2 regions of the Kocuria sabuli genome follow, and region 2 is predicted to be linked to the other one. Evidence: riboswitches for the same ligand, from Rfam matches in the RefSeq annotation. Region 2 holds a riboswitch; the other holds the start of a gene.
The links. Region 2 has a riboswitch for S-adenosylmethionine ahead of RE027_RS15565 (ABC transporter ATP-binding protein). Riboswitches for the same ligand answer to the same signal wherever they lie in the genome.
Positions count from the first base shown of each region.

Region 1: another riboswitch for S-adenosylmethionine. It lies ahead of RE027_RS08770 (methylenetetrahydrofolate reductase); the one in region 2 lies ahead of RE027_RS15565 (ABC transporter ATP-binding protein).

Region 1 covers NZ_JAVHZE010000007.1:2,994-7,648, forward strand. The annotation lists gene RE027_RS08760 (hypothetical protein) at 1-1,257, opposite strand, end outside; gene RE027_RS08765 (glycosyltransferase) at 1,254-2,246, opposite strand; SAM riboswitch class I at 2,467-2,570, shown strand; gene RE027_RS08770 (methylenetetrahydrofolate reductase) at 2,639-3,562, shown strand; gene metE (5-methyltetrahydropteroyltriglutamate--homocysteine S-methyltransferase) at 3,643-4,655, shown strand, end outside.
Region 2 covers NZ_JAVHZE010000020.1:52,548-57,202, forward strand. The annotation lists gene RE027_RS15555 (LLM class flavin-dependent oxidoreductase) at 110-1,528, opposite strand; SAM riboswitch class IV at 1,606-1,720, opposite strand; gene RE027_RS15560 (CoA-binding protein) at 1,827-2,291, opposite strand; SAM riboswitch class I at 2,432-2,536, shown strand; gene RE027_RS15565 (ABC transporter ATP-binding protein) at 2,542-3,381, shown strand; gene RE027_RS15570 (aliphatic sulfonate ABC transporter substrate-binding protein) at 3,456-4,493, shown strand; gene RE027_RS15575 (ABC transporter permease) at 4,490-4,655, shown strand, end outside.

The DNA of each region.
Region 1 (4,655 bases), on a different contig from region 2:
GCAGGCGGCGGTCACGACGGCGAGCGCGGCCGGCACCCCGCGGTTGACGAAGAGCGCGTGGATCTGGGAGTGGTTGCTGAGCACGGCGTACCAGACGGGCACCACGGCCGCGGGCAGGGCCAGGACGAGCGCGACCGCCCACCGGGACGGCCCGCCGCGCCGCAGCGCCAGGAGCAGTCCCGCCGCGGCGGCCAGCACGCAGCCGGCCAGCACGAGCTCCGCGGTGGGCACCGCGTTCCACCAGTAGGAGGCGTTGACGCGCAGGCCCGCGCCGAAGGCGTCGGAGACGTTCACGTGCTCGCCCCCGGTCCGGAACCCGACGTTCCGCCGGACCACCTCCACGGTGTTCGGGAAGCCCAGGAAGGCCCCGGCGATGACCCACCGCGAGGCCCAGGTGACGGCGAAGGCCACCGGCCACACGATCCCGCTCAGGAGCACCGCCAGGAAGGTCGTCCCCAGCTCGCGGCGGCGGAACCACGTCACGGCGCCGACGGCGAAGGCGGACATCGCCCAGGGCACGGCGGGGGTGGTCAGGAGGTCGACGAAGCAGAAGAGCGCGGCGCCCAGGCCCACTCCTGCGTAGCCGAGCCGGGGCGAGCGGCCGGCCCCGGCCGCGGAGAGGATCACGGACAGGAAGATGAAGGCGATGGAGATCGACTGGCTGAAGGACGTCGACGGGGTGGAGAGCAGGTTCGTCCCCGCGACGTACGGCAGGACGAGTGCCAGTCCCACGGCGGTGGAGGTCCGGGCGCGCACCGCGAGGAACGCCCCGGCCAGGGCGACCACCATGAGGGTGCCCGAGACGATCCGCAGGCCCTCGAGGCCCGCCAGGGCCAGCACGGGGCGGGTGAGCACGGTGTAGCCGGCCCAGTACTTGAAGTAGTCGTTGTCCGCGAGCACGGCGCCCTCGGAGATCGCCCGCAGCTGCTCCGGGCCGCCGCCGCAGGTGGCGATCCGGGGCATCCGGACGGCCCGGCTGAACGCCGACTCCTCCGGGGACGCGCCCAGGCCCGTGCCCGCCACCACGCACTCCGTGAAGGTGTCCGCGGGGGTGCCCATCCGGTCGGCCACCCCGAGGGGGCCGTAGGTGCCGTCCTCGACCGCCGTCAGGAGGTTCTCGACGATCGGCCGGTCCGGCACGGCCTGGCCCAGCACCAGCAGCCCGAACAGGGCGAACTGCAGGACCAGGAGCATGCCGAGGCCCTGGAACCAGGGGCGCAGCGGGGCCAGGCGCCCGCCCGTCCGCTCCCCGCTCACCGGGCCCACCGGCGCTCGTCCCCGGCGGGGGGCGCAGAGCGGCGGGGGTGGTCCCCGCCGCTCCACGGAGGGGCCGGCAGGCACAGGTAGAACAGCCGGGAGGTCTCCCGGCGGATCTTCGCCTGCCCGTGCAGCAGGACGCCCATCAGCAGGAACACCCCGGCCAGGAGCACGAGGGACGCGGCGAGGAACGCCGTCGGGAAGCGGGGCACGAGCCCGGTGCCCGCGAACTCCACCACGACGGGCAGGCCGAGGACCAGTCCGAGCAGGAACAGCGCGAGCGAGACGGCGCCGGTGACGAGGAACGGCCGCTCGTGGAAGAGCAGCTGCCCGAAGATGCCCAGGATCCGGAAGCCGTCGTGGTAGGTGCGCAGCTTGCTCTCGCTGCCCTCGGCCCGGTCCCGGAAGCCGACCTCGACCTCGGTCTGCGGCACGCGGGCGTTGACGGCGTGCACGGTCAGCTCGGTCTCGATCTCGAACTCCCGGGACAGCGCGGGGAAGGACTTCACGAAGCGCCGCGAGAACACCCGGTAGCCGCTGAGCATGTCGCTGACCGGGCGGCGGAAGGCGAAGGTGACGAGGGTGTTGAAGAACCGGTTGCCGGACTCGTGGCCCGCCCGGTAGGCGGTGCCGCTGACCTGCCGGCGCACGCCCAGCACGTGGTCGTAGGGGCCCGCCAGCAGCGTCTCGATCATCCGGGGCGCGTCGGCCACGTCGTAGGTGTCGTCGCCGTCGATGAGGACGTAGACGTCGGCGTCGAGGTCCGCGAAGGCCCGCCGGACCACGTTGCCCTTGCCCTTCTCCTCCTCGCGCCGGACGTGGGCACCGGCCCGCCGGGCGGCCTCGACGGTGCCGTCGGTCGAGCAGTTGTCGTAGACGTGGACCTCGATGCCGGGGACCGTGGCGTGCAGGTCGGTGACGACCTTCGCGATCGCGGCCTCCTCGTTGTGGCACGGCACGACGGCCACGATGCGGGGTGTGGGGGGCATGGGCTCTCGTTCCTGAGGTCCTCGGGGGCTGGGCACGTTCATTATGGGCGCGGGCGCCCGCGGCGCCGAAACTGTTGCACCCCGCGGGGCGCACGGGGTGCGCGGCGCCCGGCGTCGATGTTGCGCCGCATGACGTCGTCCGCGTCACAGTACGCGCACCGGCGTCTTCCGGGCCGCCGGGCTTGGCACCCGGCCGGGCGACCCGCTGGAATGGGCCTTGCATCTATCCAGAGCGGCCGAGAGACCTGGCTCGTCGACGCCGCAGCAACCATCCGCAGCCCCACGGGGTGCGCGGAACGGTGCTCCCGCCAGGACCGATGGAGCTGTCGCAGCCTCCCGGGTCCACCCCGGGACGGTCGGCGCCCTCCCTCGGGGTGACCCCAGGAGGTTCTGTGAGACGACCACCCGACCGGACGGCGCCACCGCCGTCGCTGTCCTACGAGCTCTACCCACCGCGCTGCTCGGCGAGCGCCGAGGCGCTGCTGCGGACCATCGAGGAGCTCGAGGCCACCCGCCCCGACCACGTCGCCGTCACCTACAGCGGGGACGCCCCGCGCCGGGCCGGGTCGCTGGCCCTGCTCGACCACCTCGTGGCCCGCACCGGTCTGCGGCCCCTGGCGCACCTGACGTGCGTGGGCAGCACGCGGGCCGAGCTGGAGGAGACCGTGACCTCCCTCGTGCACCGCGGCGTCCGGGGCGTCCTGGCCCTGCGCGGTGACCTGGAGCCGGGCGCGGAGCCCGGCGAGCTGACCCACGCCGGGGACCTCGTGGAGCTGGTGCGCGAGGTCGAGCAGCGCCACACCGCGTCCCTCGCCGGCGGCCGGCTCGCCGTGGGCGTGGCCGCCTATCCGACCCGGCACCCGGAGTCCCCGTCCTTCCGGCACGACATCGAGGCGCTGCTGGCCAAGCAGCGCGCCGGCGCGGACTTCGCCATCACGCAGGTCTACTTCCGCCCGCAGCGCTACGAGCGTCTCGTGGCGGCCGCCCGGGCGGCCGGGGTGACGATCCCGATCGTGCCGGGGATCATGCCCGTCACGGAGCCGCGGCGGCTGGCCACGCTGTGCCGGCTCGCCGGGCTCCGGCCCCACCCGGGCCTGGCCGCCGCCCTCGAGGACGCCGCCGGGCCCGCCGAGCGGCACCGGGCGGGCGTCGCGTTCGCGACCCGGCTCGCCCGCGCGGCCCTGGACGCCGGAGCGCCCGGGCTGCACCTCTACACCTTCAACGAGCACCGGGCCGCGCTGGACCTGCTGGAGTGCGTGGACCTGCCGCGCGTCCCCTACGAGCCGGCGGCACTGCCCGACCTGCTGCCCGCCTGAGCAGCGGGCGCCACCGTCCGCCCCGTTCTGCCCGAGCACCGTCCCGAACGCCCTTCCGCACACGTCCCAGGAGCACACCCATGAGCACGACCACCCCCGCCGCCCCCTTCCCCGCCGCCACCATCACCGGCTACCCCCGGATCGGCCGGCGCCGCGAGCTGAAGAAGGCCCTCGAGTCCTACTGGGCCGGACGCTCGACCCGCGAGGAGCTCGAGACGACGGCCGCCGAGCTGCAGCTGGCCACCTACCGGCGGCTCGTGGAGCTGGGCCTCGGCGCGGACGACTCGTCCCTGCCGGCCGAGTTCGCCCTCTACGACCAGGTCCTCGACACCACCGTGGCCCTCGGCGCGGTGCCCACCCGCTTCGCCGACCTGGCCGACGCGGAGGGCCGGCTGGACCTCGACGCCGGCTTCGTCCTGGCCCGTGGCGACGCCGGCCGGGCGCCGCTGGAGATGACCAAGTGGTTCGACACCAACTACCACTACCTCGTCCCCGAGATCGGCCCCACGACCCCCTTCACCGCCTCCGCCGGCCGGCTCGTGGCCGACGTGCGCCGCGCCGCCGAGCACGGGTTCACCGTCCGCCCCGTGCTCGTCGGCCCCGTCTCCCTCCTCCTCCTGGCCAAGGCCGACGACGACGCCCCCGCCGGCTTCGATCCGCTGCAGCGCCTCGGCGACGTGCTCCCGGTGTACGCCCAGCTGCTGAGCGAACTCGCCGCGGCCGGCGCCGAGTGGGTGCAGCTGGAGGAGCCGGCCCTCGTGGCCGACCAGGACGTGCCCGCGGAGCAGGTCGCCGCGGCCGTGCGCGGGGCCTACACGGCCCTCACCGCCGCCGCCGAGCGCCCGCAGCTGCTCGTCACCACCTCCTACGGCTCGCTCGCCTCGCTGCTGCGGCCGCTGGCCGGCTCGGGCGTCGAGGCCCTGCACCTGGACCTCGTCAAGGGCGCGGTGCCCTCCGCCGAGGAGCTGGAGCTCTTCCGGGGCGAGGACGCCCCGGTGCTCGTCGCCGGCGCCGTCGACGGCCACAACATCTGGCGGGCCGACCTCGGCGGCCGGCTCGGCCGGCTCGAGGAGCTCGCCCGCGCGGGCGTCCG
Region 2 (4,655 bases):
GGAATGGCGGACGGTCATGGAAAGCATGCTTTGTACTATTAGCGTACTGCTCTCCCGCGCCAGGTCCAAGACCGCCGCGCGAGAAGTCTGGCGCGGACCGGGGAACGGCTCAGGACGTGGGCACGCGGGCGGGCGTGTCCGCCGCGGAGGCCCTGCCCGCGTAGGCGCCCCGGTACCTCGCGGCCGGGTGGGTGTCCAGCACCTTGGTCCGTCCGGCGCCGTAGACGTTCTCGCGCAGCGTGGTGCCCTCGTACGCGGTGCGGTAGCGGCCGCGCTTCTGCAGCTCCGGCACGACCCACTCCACGAAGTCCTCGAACGAGCCCGGGGAGACGTGGTAGGCGAGATTGATGCCGTCCAGCCCGCCGTCGTCGATCCACCGCTCGAGCTCGTCGGCCACGGTCTGCGGGGAGCCGACGATCGGCACGCCCATGCCACCCATCGAGATGTGCTTCGCGACCTCCCTGACCGTCCACTTCTTGTGGGGATCGGCCGTGGTGAAGGGGGTCAGGAAGGACTGGATCGAGTCGGTCTTGATGTACTCCAGGACGTCGTCCTCGTCGTACCGGCCCAGGTCCACGCCGGACCAGCCGCCCACGAGGCCCAGCGCGCCGTCGGCGTCCGCGTACCGCTCGTAGTCGCGGCGCTTCTGCTCGGCCTTCGCGTCCGTCTCGTCGACGATCACGTGCAGCATGGCGAAGATCTTGAGGTCGTCCCGGTCCCGGCCCTGGGCCTGCGCCTCGTCGCGCAGCTTGTCGGTCACCACGCGGGTGAGGTCCGGGCGGATGCCGCCCACGAACACCGCCTCCGCGTGGCGGCCGGCGAACGCGCGTCCGCGGGAGGAGGCTCCGGCCTGGAAGATCAGCGGGGTGCGCTGCGGGGACGGCTCGGTCAGCCCGATGCCGGGGACGTCGAAGTACTTGCCGTGGTGCTGGATGGGGTGCACGAGGGAGGGATCGGCGAAGACCCCGTTGGCCCGGTCGCGCTTGACCGCGCCGTCCTCCCAGGAGCCCTCCCACAGCTTGTAGCAGACCTCCATGAACTCCTCGGCGATCTCGTAGCGCTCGTCGTGGGAGATCTGCTCCGTCAGCCCGTGGTTCTCGGCGGCGGACTTCAGGTAGGACGTCACCACGTTGAAGCCCATCCGGCCCTTCGTCAGGTGGTCGAGGGTCGCGAACTTCCGGGCCAGCGGGTACGGCTGCTCGTAGGTGATCGCGCTGGTCACCCCGAAGCCCAGGTGCTTCGTCACGGCCGCCATCGCGGAGATCTGCATGAAGGGGTCGTTGACCGGGATCTGGGTGGCGTCCTTGATCACCGGCGCCGCGGAGTTCTGGTACACGTCGTAGTACCCGACGACGTCCGCGAGGAACATCGCGTCGAACAGGCCCCGCTCCAGGACCTGGGCGACGTCCGTCCAGTACTCGAGGGTGTTGTACTCGTCGGCCCGCGAGCGCGGGTGCTTCCACAGGCCGGGGGCCTGGTGGCCGACGCAGCTCATGTCGAAGGCGTTGAGGGCGATGCGCTTGCTCATGGGTGGTCCTCCCGGATCGCTGACGACCCGCGCCCGTGCGTCCTGGGGACCTGCTCGCGGGTCCGACGCACTGGTGGGCGCCGTACTTGCCACGAGGCGTGTGCGCCGCGGCCCGATGTTCATCTGGGGCACCCCGCTACGGGAGAGGGTTGCCGCCCGACCAGCCAGAGCTTCGCGTCGGGTCTCGTCATCGTCGTCGCGGACCAGCTTAGCGGCTCGCACCGCGGGCGGTGCAACCTGCGTCACACCGGACCGCGCCCGGAGGATCCGGCCCGGGAGGAGCCGGGAGCGGAGCGGCTCAGGCGGGCGGAGCGAGGGGCGGGGTGCGCCGCGGGTCCAGCGTCCAGCCCCGCTGCAGCCGCGCCCGGAGCTCGATCAGCGGGCAGGTGTCCATGACCACGTCGAGTCCGGCGGCGGCGGCCCGGGCCGCGGCGTCGTGGTCCACGACGCCCAGCTGCAGCCACACGGCCTTCGCGCCGGCGGCGACGGCCTGGTCCACGACCGCGCCGACCCGGCGGGAGTTGACGAAGCAGTCCACCACGTCGACGGGCTGCGGGACCTCGGCGAGGGTGCGGAACCCGGGCTCGCCGTGGACCGCCTTGCCCTTCGGGTTGACGGGGACGATCGTCATGCCGAGGTCGTCGCGGATCCGCGCCGCCACCGGGTGCGCGGTGCGGGCGGTGTTGCCGGTCAGCCCCACGACGGCCCACCGGCCGGGCTGCGTCATCAGGCGGTCGATCACGGCGGGGTCGTTGCGGCTCATGGACCCATCCTGGCACCCGAGCCGCTCCTCCGGACAGTCTCCCGCCGGCCGGGGACGCCGGCCGAGGAGCGGCAGCAGCTCCGCGCGGGCGCCCGGCGGGATTTGCCAGGCACCCCGGGGAGCACGTTCAATGGGGCCGGTAACCATCCGGAGCGGCTGAGAGACCTGGCTCGTCGACGTCGCAGCAACCGGCACGGATCCGTCCGACTCCCCGTGCGAGGTGCTAATGCCAGGACCGATGGAGTTGATCATGGGCACGTCTCTGCTGGGCTCTGCACCGTCCACCGCCACCGCACCGGTCTCCCGCAAGCGCGCCTTCTCGGTGGCCTTCGAACACGTCGGCAAGGCGTTCCCGTCGGGCGGGCAGGCCCACCACGTCCTGCACGACGTCGACGTCACGGCCCGGCCCGGCGAGGTCGTGGCGATCCTGGGGCCCTCGGGGTGCGGCAAGTCCACGCTGCTGCGGGCCGCGGCCGGCCTGGACACCGCCTCGGCGGGCCGGGTGCTCATCGACGGCACGCCCGTCTCCGGGATCGACCCGCGCTGCGCCGTCGCCTTCCAGGAGCCCCGGCTGCTGCCGTGGCGCTCCGTGCGCGAGAACGTCCGCCTGGGTCTGCCCTCCGGGCTGAGCCGGGCCGAGGGCGACGCCGTGATCGACGACCTGCTGCGCCTGGTCGGGCTGACCGCGCACGCCGGTCACCGTCCCCGGGCGATCTCGGGCGGCATGGCCCAGCGCGCGTCGCTGGCCCGGGCGCTGGCCCGCAACCCCGGGGTGCTGCTCCTCGACGAGCCGTTCGGCGCGCTCGACGCCCTGACCCGGATGCAGATGCAGGACCTCCTGCTCACCGTCCACGCGGCCCAGCCGACCACCGTCCTGCTCGTGACCCACGACGTCGACGAGGCGCTGCAGCTCGCGGACCGGGTGGTCGTCCTGGGCCGCACCGGCCCGACCGCCCCCGCCTCGATCAGCACGGTGCTCTCCGTCCCCGGCGAGCGCCCCCGCGACCGCGCCTCCGAGGTCCTCGCCGGGCTGCGGGTGCAGCTGCTCGGCCACCTGGGCGTCGACGCCCACCACCCCGCGGCCCGCTGACCCCGGCCGTCCCCGCCCGCCGGGCACGACGACGACCCCGCGCCGCACTCCGCCCCACCACGAAAGGCCCCACCATGCCGCTCTCCCCGCGCTCCGCCCGCGCGATCCCCGCCCTCACGGCCGTTCTCGCCCTGACCCTGACCGGGTGCATGGCGGGTGAGGGCTCCGGCGAGGCCGAGGCCGGCGGCGACGACACCGTCGTGGTCGACTGGGCCACCTACAACCCGCTCTCCGTCGTCATCAAGGAGAAGGGTTGGCTCGAGGCCGCCTTCGCCGAGGAGGGCACCACGGTCGAGTGGGTGCAGTCCGCGGGTTCGAACAAGGCGAACGAGGCGCTGCGCGCGGAGGCCGTCGACATCGGCTCCACCGCCGGCTCCGCCGCCCTGCTGGCCCGCAGCAACGACACCCCGATCAAGGTCGTCGACCTCTACTCGCAGCCGGAGTGGTCCGCGCTCGTGACCACCCCGGACACCGGGGTGGCGTCCGTGGCCGACCTCGAGGGCCGGACCGTGGCGGCCACCAAGGGCACCGACCCCTACTTCTTCCTGCTCCAGGCCCTCGAGCAGGGCGGCGTGGACCCGGCGGACGTCACGATCCAGAACCTCCAGCACGCCGACGGCCGCTCGGCCCTGGAGAACGGCCAGGTGGACGCCTGGTCCGGGCTGGACCCGATCATGGCCGCCGCGGAGGAGAACGGCGCCGAGCTGTTCTACCGCAACGTGGACTTCAACACCTACGGCTTCCTCAACGCGCACGAGAACTTCCTCGAGGAGCGGCCCGAGGCGGCGCAGACCGTGGTGGACGTCTACGCCTACGCCCGGGAGTGGGCCCTGACCCACCCCGACGAGACGGCGCAGCTGCTCGCCGACGCGGCCGGGATCGAGCTCTCCGTGGCCGAGAAGGTGCTCGAGCGGACCAACCTGGACATCGACCACGTGCCCGGCGAGGAGCAGCTCGCGGTCCTGGAGAAGGTCGGGCCGATCTTCGTGGAGTCCGGGGACGTGAGCAGCCAGGAGAAGATCGACGAGGCCCTCGCGAGCCTCGTGGAGAGCACCCACGCCGAGAACGCCGACGCGGAGCGCGTGGCCGGGGCTCTCGGGGGCGGGCAGTGACGACGCCGCTCGCCCCGGCCGGGGACGCCGTCCGCACCGGCGACCCGGTCGGGGCGCCCGCCCCCGTCGCGGCGCCCCGCCGACGGCCGCTGCTCCGCACCGGGCTGGGCCTGCTCCTGCCGGCCGCGCTGCTGGTGCTGTGGCACGTGCTCTCCACCACCG